DNA from 4 places in the Pseudarthrobacter sp. B4EP4b genome. Region 4 is predicted to be linked to each of the others. Evidence: riboswitches for the same ligand, from Rfam matches in the RefSeq annotation. Region 4 holds a riboswitch; each other region holds the start of a gene.
The links. A riboswitch is a leader RNA that binds a small molecule or an ion and turns the genes downstream of it on or off. The one in region 4 is predicted to bind thiamine pyrophosphate.
Positions count from the first base shown of each region.

Region 1: it holds a riboswitch for thiamine pyrophosphate, as region 4 does, so the genes downstream of both, FNL14_RS17340 (ECF transporter S component) here and FNL14_RS20860 (FAD-dependent oxidoreductase) in region 4, are expected to answer to the same signal.
Region 2: it holds a riboswitch for thiamine pyrophosphate, as region 4 does, so the genes downstream of both, thiC (phosphomethylpyrimidine synthase ThiC) here and FNL14_RS20860 (FAD-dependent oxidoreductase) in region 4, are expected to answer to the same signal.
Region 3: it holds a riboswitch for thiamine pyrophosphate, as region 4 does, so the genes downstream of both, thiD (bifunctional hydroxymethylpyrimidine kinase/phosphomethylpyrimidine kinase) here and FNL14_RS20860 (FAD-dependent oxidoreductase) in region 4, are expected to answer to the same signal.

Region 1 covers NZ_VHIJ01000047.1:6,911-10,495, forward strand. The annotation lists gene FNL14_RS17335 (ABC transporter ATP-binding protein) at 1-1,185, opposite strand, end outside; gene FNL14_RS17340 (ECF transporter S component) at 1,185-1,808, opposite strand; TPP riboswitch at 1,868-2,008, opposite strand; gene FNL14_RS17345 (heme-degrading domain-containing protein) at 2,082-2,624, shown strand; gene FNL14_RS17350 (hypothetical protein) at 2,670-2,879, shown strand; gene FNL14_RS17355 (DUF4383 domain-containing protein) at 2,960-3,472, shown strand; gene FNL14_RS17360 (iron-containing redox enzyme family protein) at 3,531-3,585, shown strand, end outside.
Region 2 covers NZ_VHIJ01000010.1:73,278-76,862, reverse strand. The annotation lists gene FNL14_RS04375 (VOC family protein) at 1-335, opposite strand, end outside; gene FNL14_RS04370 (amidohydrolase family protein) at 439-1,521, opposite strand; TPP riboswitch at 1,604-1,711, shown strand; gene thiC (phosphomethylpyrimidine synthase ThiC) at 1,706-3,550, shown strand; gene FNL14_RS04360 (alpha/beta fold hydrolase) at 3,537-3,585, opposite strand, start outside.
Region 3 covers NZ_VHIJ01000054.1:39,433-43,017, reverse strand. The annotation lists gene FNL14_RS18775 (Rne/Rng family ribonuclease) at 1-1,171, shown strand, start outside; TPP riboswitch at 1,359-1,456, shown strand; gene thiD (bifunctional hydroxymethylpyrimidine kinase/phosphomethylpyrimidine kinase) at 1,464-2,999, shown strand; gene rplU (50S ribosomal protein L21) at 3,263-3,571, shown strand.
Region 4 covers NZ_VHIJ01000065.1:11,444-15,028, reverse strand. The annotation lists gene FNL14_RS20870 (thiazole synthase) at 1-158, opposite strand, end outside; gene thiS (sulfur carrier protein ThiS) at 162-398, opposite strand; gene FNL14_RS20860 (FAD-dependent oxidoreductase) at 395-1,756, opposite strand; TPP riboswitch at 1,749-1,867, opposite strand; gene thiE (thiamine phosphate synthase) at 1,895-2,632, shown strand; gene FNL14_RS20850 (RNB domain-containing ribonuclease) at 2,765-3,585, shown strand, end outside.

The DNA.
Region 1 (3,585 bases), on a different contig from region 4:
GACGAACTGGTGCTCAGGCTCCTGGAAAACGGTCCCCACGCGCTCGATCAGCTGCTCCGCCTTCCACCGGTAAGGATCAATTCCCGCACCCCGGCTGAGCGCCAGGGTGGCCGAGACCTTGCCGGCAACTGGCTCCAACAGCCCGGCAAGGGTCAGTGCGAACGTCGACTTTCCCGCGCCGTTGGGCCCGGTGATGGCCAGCGCCTGCCCGGCGCGGACCTGGGCGGAGATGCCCTGCTGCACGGGCACCGGCGGCAGCTTCCGGAACCCCTTGCGGCGGGCCCGTGCCCGCGAAACCGCCAGTTCCTCGGCGGCGAGGAGAAGGTCGCCGGTCCCGGGCACCGGGCCCTCCGCGCGCTGCCTGGTTTCCGGAACGTAGCCCGGCACCCAGACACCGGCCGCAATGAGCATGCTCCTGGCCTCGCTGAGCACCTGGTCCGGCGGACCGTCCAAAAGCACTGCGGACTCCGTGGACGAACCCGGCTGCAGCACCACGATCCGGTCCACCAGGTCCTTCCACACGGACACCCGGTGCTCCACCACCACCAGGGTTGCCCCGGTTTTGTCCAGGCAGCGCGCCACGGCATCGCGGACCTCCAGCACCCCGGCAGGGTCCAGGTTGGCTGTCGGCTCGTCGAGGAGGATCAGCCCGGGCCGCATGGCAAGGATGCCGGCGAGCGCCAGCCGCTGCTTCTGCCCGCCGGACAGGGCCGACGTCGGGTGGTCCAGCGGCAGGTGGGACAGGCCGACGTCGTCGAGCGCCTCGTGCACGCGCGTCCAGATTTCATCGCGGGGCACCGCAAGGTTCTCTGCGCCGAAGGCGACGTCGTCACCTACCCGGGACAGGACCACCTGCGTCTCCGGATCCTGCTGCATCAGGCCGGCGCGGCCTCGCTGCTCCCGCGGGGAGGCACTGTCAACCAGCAGCGAACCGGACTCGTCGGATTCGCCGGCCTCGCCGTCGTCGTTAACATCGCCCAGGACCCCCGCCAGGGCATGGAGGAGGGTGGACTTGCCCGCCCCGGAAGGGCCGAGGAGCAGCACACGCTCCCCCGGCTGGATGTCCAGATCAAGGGCTCGGACCGCGGGTTTGGCCCGTCCGGCATGCCGCCAGCCCCAACCGCGGGCGCTGATGGCTGCCGGACGCACCGCAGCCGGCGCCCCGGAATGGGATGGAGCGGTCATCAGGAGAAGACTGGCTCCGTTGCTGCCTTCCGCGAGGCAAACGAGCCCAGGACTCCGGTCTTCGCCAGCCCGCGCGTGGCGATCCAGGACAGTGCCCCGGCAATGATGGCGCCGGAGACTGCCGTGAAGATGATGTACGCCAGCTTGTCCCCGCCCGAGTACGCGATGTTCCAGCCCCATGGGGCGAAAGAGTCGTTAAGGCCGCAGAACAGGCCCGCCCCGGCACCGGCCAGCAGCGACACCGGCAGGTTGAACTTCCTGTACACGAAGATGGCGAAGATGATCTCTGCGCCCAAGCCCTGGACAAAGCCGGAGAACAGCACGGAGGCACCGTACTGCGACCCCATCAGCAGCTCGCCGGTGGCGGCCACGGTTTCGCAGAACAGCGCGGCGCCCGGCTTGCGGATGATGAGCATGCCCAGCACGGCCGGAATCATCCAGCCGCCGGCGATCAGGCCGGTCAGGGGCGGATAGACGGCGTTCATGGGGGCCGAGACTGCGGCAGCCCCCTGGGACCAGGCCCAGAAGATGACGCCGCCGGCGACGGCGATCAGGGCCGCCACCACAATGTCCACGACGCGCCAGGACCTACTGGTGGTCTTCTTTACTGCTGTTGTTGCCATGTGATCCTCCTGAGGAACAGGAGGGGAAAGTGCGGCAAAGGCACTGACTGCCGTTGCCGGACTTCGAGAACTCGACTCCCTTGCGCCGGTACTAACCGGATCAGGTTCGAGGGTCTGCGGCTGTCCGCACTCTCAGCGCCCACCTGCGGATCCTGGCATGGCCAGTGATGCCCGACGGCGGCGCTCCCCTGTCGTTAATTGATTCTGTGGGTAGATAAATAGCCCTGCTGGGCGTGGTCCAGTTTACACCGGAGGAGGGGTAGATTGTGGGCCATGACTGCCAATGCGCCGGATATGACTGAGTTCGATCCCGATTCCGATGACACCCAGCCTGAGGGCTCCCTGCAGGCCCTCATCGCGCGGATAGAGGGCGAAATCCGCGAGCTCCAGTTCCCCCGGTTTTCGATGGACGACGCCCTGAACCTGGGGCTCCTGCTGGTGGAACTGGGCAAGGAGGACCAGCTCCCCATCGCCATCGACATCACCAAGGGCGACCAGGTCCTCTTCCATGTGGCCCTGCCGGGCGCCACTCCGGACAACGAGTTCTGGATCCGGGCCAAAAAGCGCACCGCCGCACGGTATGAGGTGCCGTCCCTGCTGGTGGGGCTGCGCGGACGGCTCGGCGGCGGCAGGATCGAGGACCACGCCTGGTTCGACCAAAGCCGGTATGCGGCCCACGGGGGCTCCTTTCCGGTCTACGTCGCAGATGTGGGCGCCGTGGCAACCGTGACCGTTTCGGGGCTGCCCCAGGTGCAGGACCACAACCTGGTGGTGCAGGCCCTGCGCGAAGTCCTTGGTTCGATGGGTGCTCACTGACGCAGCGTTCGAAGCTGCAAAGTTCCGGCGACGGGGAGGGGCATCGTGAGCAGTCCGTTGGGGGAGAACCAGGTGCGGGCGGCGGTGGACAAAGCCGAGGACGAGATGATCTACATTGGCCCGGACCATCCCTACTATCCCCTGCTCGCAGAACTTGTGGCCGCCGTCGGGAAGGCCTGGCAACAGGGGTATGAGCAGGGCCGCCACGGCGGGCACCACGCCAACCCCTACGCCTGGAACAACCCGGAGGAGTGAACTCCGGGTAGGAAGCGTGCTTAGCATTTATTAGTAATCATGCTTACTATGTTGTTCCCGGCTTTTGAGGAGTACAGCATATGGCGGTCAGCACCCGCGGCACCGACGCGAGGACGGGCCTGCAGAAGGCCACCCTTGCCACGAGCATCGTCTTCCTGCTGCTGGGGATGTTGGGATTCATTCCTGGCATTACCGATAATTTCGATTCCTTGGGCTTCGCCGGACCCGGCTCTAAAGCAGAGCTGTTCGGCGTTTTCCGAGTGTCGGTGCTGCACAATGCCGTCCATTTAGCGACAGCTATTGCGGGGCTGGTGATGGCCAGAACGCACCGGCAGGGACGGAACTTCCTCATTTACGGGGGCGTCGCCTACCTCTTCCTCTGGCTGTACGGCCTGCTGATGGGCGATGACCTGCCGGCAAACTTCCTTCCCGAAAACAATGCGGACAACTGGCTGCACCTGGCCTTGGGCCTGGCCATGATCGCCCTTGCCGTCCTGCTGTCGCCAAAGACCGTTCCCGGCGATAAGTCCTTTCCCGGCAGCCAGGGCATGGACCGCCCGGCCCGGAACCCGGACGAGCACAACCAGACTTGAACGCCCACCGAAACCCGCTGTCGACGACGCAGCAGCGCCGCACGCCCAAAGGAGCACCATGAAGATCCCGGAACCTCGAGGTCCGATCACCAGCACCCTCTTTCGTGCCCTCA
Region 2 (3,585 bases), on a different contig from region 4:
TGGTCGGCGCTGCCCGTGAAGGAGCGCGGCTCGAACCGGGCCGCTGTGGCGATGGTGGCTGCGAGGTCGGCCTGGTTCTCAAACAGCAGGGCCGTGTGGAAAAGGCCGGCCTCCCCCCTGCCGGGGAGGTTCAATCCCGGAGCGGGGGCAAGGTGGACCAGCGGCTTCTGGAGCCGGCCAAGGTACAGCCCGCCGTCCTGCTCGGCCACAACTTCAAGCCCCAGTGCACGCTGGTAGTAGTCGGTCATGACCTTCATGTCGCCCACCTTGAGCATCACGGTGCCCATAGTGAGGTCGGCAGGAAGAAGATCCTGGGTGGCGGCTTCTGCAGTCATTGAAAACTCCCGGTGCTGGGGCCCGTCGGGTTGGTGGGCCTGTCACTATTAAAATTACTTGAAGCTTCAATTTATTCCAAGCAGTTTTCAGGTTATCCGTGTCTCAGCGGACGACGCGCCCGCCCAGCACCACATGGGCCAACTCCTGCACCGTTTCCGGAACCTGCCGCGGATCCTCCCGGCAGAGTACGACGTCGGCCCGGGCACCTTCCTCGAGCGCGTCAACACCCAGCCACTTCCGGGCGCCCCAGCAGGCGGCGTCAAGGGCGGCGGCCACAGGCAGGCCTGCATGGTGGAGGGCCAGGATTTCATCACCGATCCGACCGTGGCGGATGACGCTGCCGGCATCCGTTCCGGCGTAGATCTTCACTCCGGCGTCGAAGGCCTCCAGCACCCGCTCCGCCCGCCGTTCCCACAGGGCACGCATATGGGCCGCATACCGCGGGAACTTGGGCTCCGCCTGCGCGGCTATGTCAGGGAAAGTGGCGATGTTGATGAGGGTGGGCACCATGGCAACACCCTGCTCCACGAACCGCGGAAGGTGCCGCGGCAACAGTCCGGTGGCGTGTTCGATGCAGTCAATGTCCGCGTCCAGCATCTGGTCCAGTGTTTCTTCGGCGAAGCAGTGCGCGGTGATCCTGGCACCTTCGTCGTGCACGGCCTGGACGGCGTCCTTGACGACGGCGGCAGGGAACGACGGCGCCAGGTCGCCGGCGCCGCGGTCGATCCAGTCCCCTACGAGCTTGACCCAGCCGTCGCCGTCGCGGGCCTGCTTCCGGACGGCTTCCACCAGGCCGTCGGGCTCGACTTCCTCGGCGAAGCCGCGGAGGTACCTGCGGGTCCGGGCGACATGCCTGCCGGCGCGGATCAGCAGCGGCCCGTTGCGGCTGCCCTGGAGGAAGCGGGTGTCTGCGGGGGAACCTGCGTCCCTGACCAGCAGCGTGCCCGCATTCAGGTCGGTCCTTGCCTGCTCTCCCGCCGTCGCTTCGTCAACGGCGCCACCGGTTCCCAGGCCGATATGGCAGTGGGCGTCAACGAATCCCGGCAGCACCCAGCCATCAAGGATCCTGTCCGGTTCCGCCGCCGGCCGCCGGAAGGTCAGCCTGCCGTCCACGGACCACAGCCCGCGTGCCTCGGTGTCCGGCCCGGTCAGGACGGCGCCGTTGAACTGGATGATCTCTGCCATGGATCTGCCTCGCTTTCCCGCCCGGACAGGCTAGCACCACCGGATGTGACACGGCCCTTCCGAAACAGCTGTGGTAGCTTCTTGGTGACCACACGGGTGCCCTTGCAGGGGCTGAGATCGGGCTGACGCAGCCTGCGACCGTTGAACCTGTCCGGGTAATGCCGGCGAAGGAAGTGAGTATTCCTTGAGTACACCAAATGCACAGCTCAACCCTGCCCAAATTCAGTCCGGCGGCCTGTCCGAAGGCCAGGACCAGCCACCCGTCACGCAGTCGCTGAAGTCCCATTCCCTGGCGTTTGTCGAAGATGCGGCGGCCGGGATACGGGTGCCGGTCACGGAAATCGAGCTGGCGGATTCACCGAACGGCCAGCCCAACGGGCCGTTCCGCGTCTACCGGACCGCCGGGCCCGGCAGTGATCCCGTCCGCGGCCTCACGCCATTCCGGGCTGAGTGGATAGCAGCGCGTGCGGACACGGAAGCTTACGGCGGCCGCGGGCGGAACCTGCTCGACGACGGACGCTCGGCTGTCCGCCGCGGTGCGGCCAGCGCCGAGTGGAAGGGCGCGCGGCCGGTGCCCCGCCGCGCCGTCGACGGCAGGACCGTAACCCAGATGCACTACGCCCGGCAGGGCGTGGTCACCCCGGAGATGCGGTTTGTGGCCCTGCGGGAGAACTGCGACGTCGAGCTGGTCCGAAGTGAAATTGCTGCCGGCCGGGCCATCATTCCCAACAACATCAACCACCCCGAATCCGAGCCGATGATCATCGGCAAGGCATTCCTGGTGAAGATCAACGCGAACATCGGCAACTCGGCCGTCACCAGTTCCATCGCCGAGGAAGTGGACAAACTGCAGTGGGCCACCCAGTGGGGCGCGGACACGGTGATGGACCTGTCCACCGGCGACGACATCCACACCACCAGGGAATGGATCATCCGCAACTCCCCCGTGCCGATCGGAACCGTTCCCATCTACCAGGCACTCGAGAAGGTCAACGGCGAAGCCAATGCCCTGACCTGGGAAATTTTCCGCGACACCGTGATCGAACAATGCGAGCAGGGTGTGGACTACATGACCATCCACGCCGGGGTACTGCTCCGGTACGTGCCCCTGACGGCCAACCGCGTAACGGGCATCGTGTCCCGCGGCGGTTCGATCATGGCCGGCTGGTGCCTGGCGCATCACCAGGAGAACTTCCTCTACACACACTTTGACGAACTCTGCGAAATCTTCGCCCGGTACGACGTCGCCTTCTCCTTGGGTGACGGACTGCGGCCCGGGGCCACGGCGGACGCCAACGATGCGGCGCAGTTCGCCGAACTGGACACGCTGGCTGAGCTCACGCAGCGGGCATGGGAATACGACGTGCAGGTGATGGTGGAAGGCCCCGGCCACATTCCGTTCCACCTGGTGCGCGAAAACGTGGAGCGCCAGCAGGAACTGTGCAAGGGTGCCCCGTTCTACACACTGGGGCCGCTGGTCACCGACGTGGCCCCCGGCTATGACCACATCACCTCGGCCATCGGCGCCACCGAGATCGCCCGCTACGGCACCGCCATGCTGTGCTACGTCACGCCGAAGGAACACCTGGGCCTGCCCAACAAGGATGATGTTAAAACCGGAGTGATCACCTACAAGATCGCTGCCCACGCTGCGGACCTCGCCAAGGGCCACCCCGGCGCGCACGAACGCGACGACGCCCTGTCCAAGGCACGGTTCGAGTTCCGCTGGCGCGACCAGTTCGCGTTGTCCCTGGACCCTGTGACGGCCGAGGCGTTCCATGACGAAACGTTGCCGGCGGAACCGGCCAAGACGGCGCACTTCTGCTCCATGTGCGGCCCCAAGTTCTGCTCGATGCGGATCAGCCAGGACATCCGGGACGAGTATGGTTCAGCGGCGGCGCAGGCGGCACTGGCTGATGCCGCGGCAGGGATGCGCGGAAAGAGCGAGGAGTTCCTGGCGGCCGGCGGCAAGGTTTACCTTCCGGAACTGAGCGTTCCCGCCGGAAGCCAGGGCGTCAGGACGCCCTAGGTGACTGGATCCTGCTCACATCCCGGATAAAGGAC
Region 3 (3,585 bases), on a different contig from region 4:
CATCGTCATCGACTTCATTGACATGGTCCTCGAATCCAACCGCGACCTTGTGCTGCGCCGCCTGGTGGAATGCCTGGGACGCGACCGCACCAAGCACCAGGTGGCCGAGGTCACCTCGCTGGGTCTGGTCCAGATGACGCGCAAGCGGATGGGCACCGGCCTGCTCGAAGTGTTCGGCGAGCAGTGTGAAGCGTGCGCAGGCCGCGGCGTGGTCACCCACGACGACCCCGTGGAGCACCGCCGCGCCAACATCGTGGCCGCCGAGCACCACGTCCAGCGTGCTGACAGCCGCCCCGAAGCGCGCAATGAAGGCCACCGCCCTGACAGCCTGCGCCCGGACAACAACCAGCCCGGTGCCCGCCCCGACCGGAAGCGGCGCCGGGGCCGCGGCGGCCAGCAGCCCGAAGCAGCGCCTGCTGCTGCCGTGCAGATCCACACCGTGCACCCCGACCCCTCGGACGCTGAACGGCACGCCAAGGCAGAAGCCACCAGGCTGGCACTGGCCAACATCGCCGCCGCTGCGCACGCAGCGCACCTGCATGACGACGAGGTGGCGGCAGCCAAGCAGGCGGCCGGGGAGCAGCCCGCTCCCGCACCGGCTGCTGAAAAGCGCGACGCCGATACCCGTCCGGCTGCCGTGCTGACCTTCGGCGGCGAGAAGGTGGTACTGCCGTTTGTGGAGCACGCGGAGGAACAGCAGCCCCGGCCGGCACTGACCCTGGACCGGCTCGCCGAAGCGTTCGCCCACCTTGGCCAGCCGGCCACGGAACCGGAAGCCCAGCCGGACACTGAAGCGCGGCAGGAGCAGGCTGAACCTGAGCAGGTGCACGAGCAGAACCCGCGGGCTGAACAGGCGGCGCCGGCGCAGCAGTCCCAGCCCGCTCCCCAGCGCGCTGAGGCACCGGAGAAGGACTACAGCGACCACACGCTCGAGCAGACGCGGCAGCGCCGGCCCCGGCGCCACCGCAGCGCCAGCCGCGCCCAGGGTGCTGCAAACGAAACCACCGTGGAGCAGCACGAGAACGTTGCTCCGGCCGGCACGGGCCACTCCCATGAGGCGAAGGCCCCCCAGCCGGCTGGCACCGGAAGCGCGGGCGCCGAAAAGCCGGCAGCCAAGGCGGCCGAAGCGCCCATCATCCTGGGCGTAGGGGTCCCGGCCTCGGAGCTCTAGGGAGCAAACAGCGCTGACAATCAGCAGGCAATGCCCGGCCAGCCACACCAGTGGCCGGCCGGGCATTGCCATACCTTCTGCCGAACAGTTCCAAGGTTCAGGAAGACAGTTCAGGGTTCAGGAAGACAGTTCAGACGGGTCGCAATGTGTCACCTTCGGCCTGCACCGGCCAAAAAAGCTAGGCTGGGGAACCGACACGGGGTGCCGCGCAGAGAGCCGGCTGAGATCCACACCCGTTGAACCTGTCCGGCTAGCACCGGCGAAGGGATGTCTCTTGTCTGCGACTCTTGCAATACCCGCTGCCACCCCAACATCCGTCTCCGCGGCCTTCTTCCCTGCGCACGCGACGCCTGGCCGCCCTGTGCCACGGGTCCTGTCCATTGCCGGTTCTGATCCGTCCGGGGGAGCCGGCATCCAGGCCGACCTCAAAAGCATTGCGGCATTCGGCGGCTATGGAATGGCCGCCATCACGGCCCTTACGGCCCAGAACACCCATGGCGTCCGGTCCGTTCACGTTCCGCCGGCCGATTTCCTGGCTGCGCAGCTGGATGCCGTCAGCGACGACATCGGCATCGATGCCGTCAAGATCGGAATGCTCGGCAGTGCCGAGGTGATCGAAGCGGTGGGGGACTGGCTGCGCAAGGTCCGGCCCGCCGTCGTGGTCCTGGACCCGGTGATGGTGGCAACCAGCGGGGACCGGCTCCTGCAGGAGTCCGCCGAAGCCGCGCTGCGCGGACTCCTGCCGCTGGCCCACCTCATCACCCCCAACCTCATTGAACTCGCCATGCTGGTGGGCGGCGAGGTGCAGGAGGACTGGGCGGGAGCCCTGGAACAGGGACGCGCCCTCTCCGCGGCTACCGGGGCCACCGTGCTGGTCAAGGGCGGCCACCTGGACGGCAGCGAGTGCCCGGATGCCCTGGTCAACACCGCGGGCCTGCTGTCCAGTGACATTGTGGTGCTGCCCGGAGAGCGGGTGGAAACCCGGAACAGCCACGGGACCGGCTGTTCGCTGTCCTCCGCGATGGCTACTGCCCAAGCGCGGCTGGGGGACTGGGAAGCGTCACTCCGTGAGGTCAAGCCGTGGCTGGCAGGCGCGCTGGAAGCCTCCGGAACGTTGGAGGTGGGAACCGGCAACGGCCCGGTGCACCACTTCCACCACCTGCCGCCGATTCCCTCCGAAGGCAGCTTCGCCGCCCGGCTCTGGAGTGAGGCCCAGCCGGACCTGGAGGATATCTACGCCCTGGACTTCATCCGCGGCCTGGTCTCCGGCAGCCTTCAGGAGCAGGAGTTCGCGTACTACCTTGCGCAGGACGCCATCTACCTCAACGGCTATTCACGGGTGCTGGCCCGGGCGAGTGCCTTGGCGCCCACCGAGGCAGAACAGCTCTTCTGGGCCGGGTCTGCCAGCCAGTGCCTGGAGGTCGAGTCGGAACTTCACCGCTCCTGGCTGAGCACCCGCGCCGTCCGGCCGGAACTTGGCCCGGTAACGAAGTCTTACGTTGACCACCTGACCGCGGCTTCGGCGTCGGGCAGTTATGCAGTGCTGGCCGCAGCGGTCCTGCCCTGCTTCTGGCTGTACGCAGAGGTTGGTGCATCCCTGCACGCCCAGTTCCTCGCCGCCGGCGAACCTGCCGGGCACCCATACGCTGCCTGGCTGCGCACCTACGCTGATGAGGGCTTCGCCGCCGCCACCCGCCAGGCCATTGCCATTGTGGATGAGGCGGGACGCAACGCCTCGGCGGCTGACAGGGACGCGATGATTGCGGCGTTCAAGCAGTCGTGCCGGCTGGAAGTGGACTTCTTTGACGCGCCGCGCCTGCACGCCTGAACAACCGCCGGCGTGCGGGCCGGTACTATGGTGGGGCAGGGTGCGGACGCCGGACCTGGACTGTGGTGCCTATCACAGCAACCCGCCGGGAACCAGCCTCATTTGCGGCCGAAGACAAAATTAGCGTAATCTAGATCTTCGGTGCTTACGCCAACACTTGGGTTACGACCCCACGGCGTTGAGGCACAGCGAGAAACCAGGCTTTTGATAGTCGGTTCCGCACGCAAATTTAGTTATAAACGTCGAGAGAAGTGAGTTCCCAAGTGGTGTACGCGATTGTCCGCGCAGGCGGCCGCCAAGAGAAGGTTTCCGTTGGAGACTTCGTTACCCTGAACCGCGTCGCCGGTGGGGCTGGCAGCACCATTCAGCTGCCCGCGCTGCTCCTGGTTGATGGTGACAAGATCACCACTGCCGCTGCTGACCTGGCCAAGGTAACTGTTACAGCTGAGATCCTGAACGACCTCCGTGGTCCGAAGATTGTGATCCAGAAGTTCAAGAACAAGACCGGTTACAAGAAGCGTCAGGGTCACCGCCAGGAACTGACCAAGGTCAAGATCACTGGTATCCAGTAACCTTCGTTACTGTT
Region 4 (3,585 bases):
GTCAGGCTTGTCCCGGAGGCGAGGAGCGCAGCGCCGAGGCCGTCCAGGCTGGGTGCGCCCCCCGTGCCCATGATGAGCCGGGATTCCAGTTCGACGCCGTCAATGACAAGCGGATCGTGGAGCGCGGCAGAGGTTGCAGCAGTGATGGTTTCGCTCATGGGTCAGCCTCCCTGCACAGCCGTGACGAGTTCGACCTCGTCGCCGTCCGCGAGCGCAGTGGCGAACCACTGGCTGCGCGGCACTACCTGGGCGTTGTGTGCCACGGCCATACCGAGCTTCTGCCCATCCGTGGCCTGCCCGTCCGCGCCGAGGGGACGGCCGGTGACCTGGCTGACGAGCTGCGTGATGGAAGCACCATCCGGCACTGGGTGCGGGGTTCCGTTCAAGGTGATGTTCATACTGATTCCTTTGTGGGCGGTTGGTGGCTCAGGCGGCCGGTTGGGAAGCGGGTAGTCGCGGCGGGTGTGGCGTTGAAGCGGGACGGGTTGAAGGGTGCCCAGCGGGGATCCTCGCGGCCGTCCAGGAGGTCCCGGCAAATGGCGGCTGCGGCCGGCGTCAGGTGGACGCCGTGGCGAAAGAACCCGGTGGCCACGATGAGGCCGGGGACGTGTCCGGCCTGTCCCGCAATGCCTTGCGTTGCGGGCACGCGCCCCAGCAGCGGGGCATTGTCCGGGGTTCCGGGCCGGGCGCGGGCAGTGCATTCCAGCAGTTCGAGTTCGGCGACGGCGGGAACCAGCACCTGCGCGTCGCGCAGGAGCTGGTAGACCCCACCGGCGGAAACGGCATGCGCAGTAGCCGGCGCGTCTTCGCGCTGGGTTGCCCCAATGACCACGGTGCCGTCCCGCCGGGGAACGATGTACACCGGAACGCCGTGGACCAATCCGCGGACCGTGGAGGTCACCAACGGCTGCAGGTGCCGGGGCACGGCGAGCCGCAGGATGTCCCCATAGACGGGCCGCAGCGGAAGGTGCAGGCCTTCCGGGAGTGATTGAAGTTCTGCCGCGTGCAGCCCGTTCGCCACCACGGTCTCTGCGGCCAGGATGGTTCCCCCGCCGGCCAACTGCACGCCGGCAACGGCCCCGTCCTGCCACAGAAGTGCCGTTGCCTTGTCCGGCACCGAGTAGCCGTCGACGGCGCCTGCTACAGCTGTGCCATCGCCCCCGGCCCCGTTCGCGTCACTGCCGCTGCCGTGGCCGCCGTGGCCGGCGAGCGCCTGACGCAGGCAGTCCACCAGCAGCCTCGGATCCACCTGGTGATCGGCCGGGGTGTCCAGCGCGCAGGCGATCGCCGGGCTGAGCAGTGGCTCCCGTTGACGGGCTTCGCGGACGGTGAGCGGTTCCACGCTGAGGCCGTTGGCCTGCTGTACTCCGCGCAGGTCCATCAGTGCCCGGCGGTCCGCGGCGTCGCCACCCACGGCGAGGGTCGGCGTCGTGATGTATCCCGGATCAGCACCCGATGCTGCGCGGAGCCCGGCAATAAAAGCGGGCCAGCGCGTCGAACTGTCCAGCATCAGCTCCAGGAGGCCCTCCTCCTGGTAGTGCAGTTCGCTGACGGGGGCGAGCATCCCGGCGGCCGCCCAGCTGGCACCCGAACCCGGTGCGTCGTCGATGAGCACCACGGACCGCCCGGAGCGTTGTGCCTCCCAGGCGATCCCATGGCCGATAACCCCGCCGCCTATGACGGCGACGTCAGCCTGGATGGTGCCGCCGGCGCGCGCGGCCTGTTGTTTCATTGCGCGGCCAGATAGTGCGCCCATGTGTCTCCTTCCCTACGCCGGTACTAGCCGGATCAGGTCAAGCGGTCGGCTCTGACGCCCTCTCAGCCCGGCGCTTTGTGACAGCTGCCGCGGGCTCCCGCAGTACGAGGCAAGTGTAGAGGAACTAGGCTTGCCCCCATGAATGTGTCCCACACTCCTGCCGCCGGCACCGATGTCCTCAGCACCACCAAAATCAGCAACGGCCTCAGCTCCGCGCGCCTGTATCTCTGCACGGATGCCCGCAAGGACCGCGGCGATTTCGGGCAGTTCGTGGATGCCGCTTTTGCCGGCGGCGTGGACATCATCCAGCTCCGGGACAAGACCATTGAGGCCGCGGAGGAACTGGAAATCCTGGCCGTGCTGAAGGAAACCGCGGAGCGCCACGGCCGCCTGTGGGCTGTCAATGACAGGGCTGACATTGCAGTGCTGTCCGGCGCGCCGGTGTTCCACATCGGCCAGAAGGACCTTCCCCTCGCTGCCGCGCGCACCCTGCTCAACGGCAACGCAGCCATCGGACTGTCCAGCCATGCACCGGAGCAGGTGGACGCGGCCCTTGCGGCAGCGGCCGGACCCGCGGGGCTGGACTACTTCTGCGTGGGCCCCGTGTGGGCAACGCCCACCAAACCGGGGCGGGCCGCCGTCGGGCTTGAGCTGGTGAAGTACGCTGCCGCGGCGGCCAGTGCTGGGGGACAGGAAGGACAGCCCGACGCCGGTGTCCCCTGGTTTGCCATCGGCGGCATCGACCACGGCAACGTTGAGCAGGTAGTGGAAGCAGGCGCCCGCCGCATTGTGGTGGTCCGGGCCATCACGGAGGCGGACGATCCCTCGGCCGCCGCCGCATCGCTCCTCGCAGCCTTGGATGCCCCCGGTTCCTGAGGCTGTCCGGTCTCCGGCGATACGGTTCACTGACCATCCAGTCCGCTGACGCCCGCTACCCTGGTTTTACCGTGCGCCCTTCCCGGCCCGGATGCCTGCATTATCGCCGGAATTCGAGTTAGGCTGATTTTCGTGTCACACCATCGGCTGGCTCCCAACGTCCACCAGCACAACAACGCGCTCGAGGCGGCGCTCAGTGCGCTGCGGACCGAACTGGAGCTGCCTGGCGCCTACCCTGACGACGCCGTGGCGGATGCCAAAGCGGCCGTCGAATCCCTGCAGCTGCCCGCCTACGACCTCACCGCCGTCGAGTTCGTCACCATTGATCCCGCCTCCTCCACCGACCTGGACCAGGCACTGTTCATCGAGCCCGACGGCGACGGGTACCACGTGCTCTACGCCATCGCCGACGTGCCCGCATTCGTCACGCCCGGCGGACCGTTGGACGCGGAAACAAGGCGCCGCGGACAGACGTTCTACGCCCCCGACGGGCGGATCCCGCTGCATCCGGAAATCATCAGTGAACAGGCCGGCAGCCTCCTTCCGGACCAGGACTGCTCTGCATTCGTCTGGGATTTCCGCCTGGACAGTGCCGCGGAGGTCACGTCCGTCGCCGTCAGGCGGGCCCGTATCCGCAGCCGGGCCAAGCTCAGCTACAAGGGCACGCAGGCGGAACTGGACGCCGGAACGGCTCCGCCGGTGCTGAAGCTCCTTAAAGAGGTGGGGCTCAAGCGCGTGGAACTGGAGCGTGCCCGCGGCGGCGCCAGCCTGAACATGCCCGACCAGGAGATCGTCCAGCTGCCCGACGGCGGCTACCGGATCGCTGCTGCTCCCCAGCTGCCCGTGGAGGACTGGAACGCCCAGATCTCGCTGATGACCGGAATGGCAGCGGCCCGCCTCATGCTCACGGGAAAAGTGGGCATCCTGCGCACCATGCCATCGCCCGATGAGCG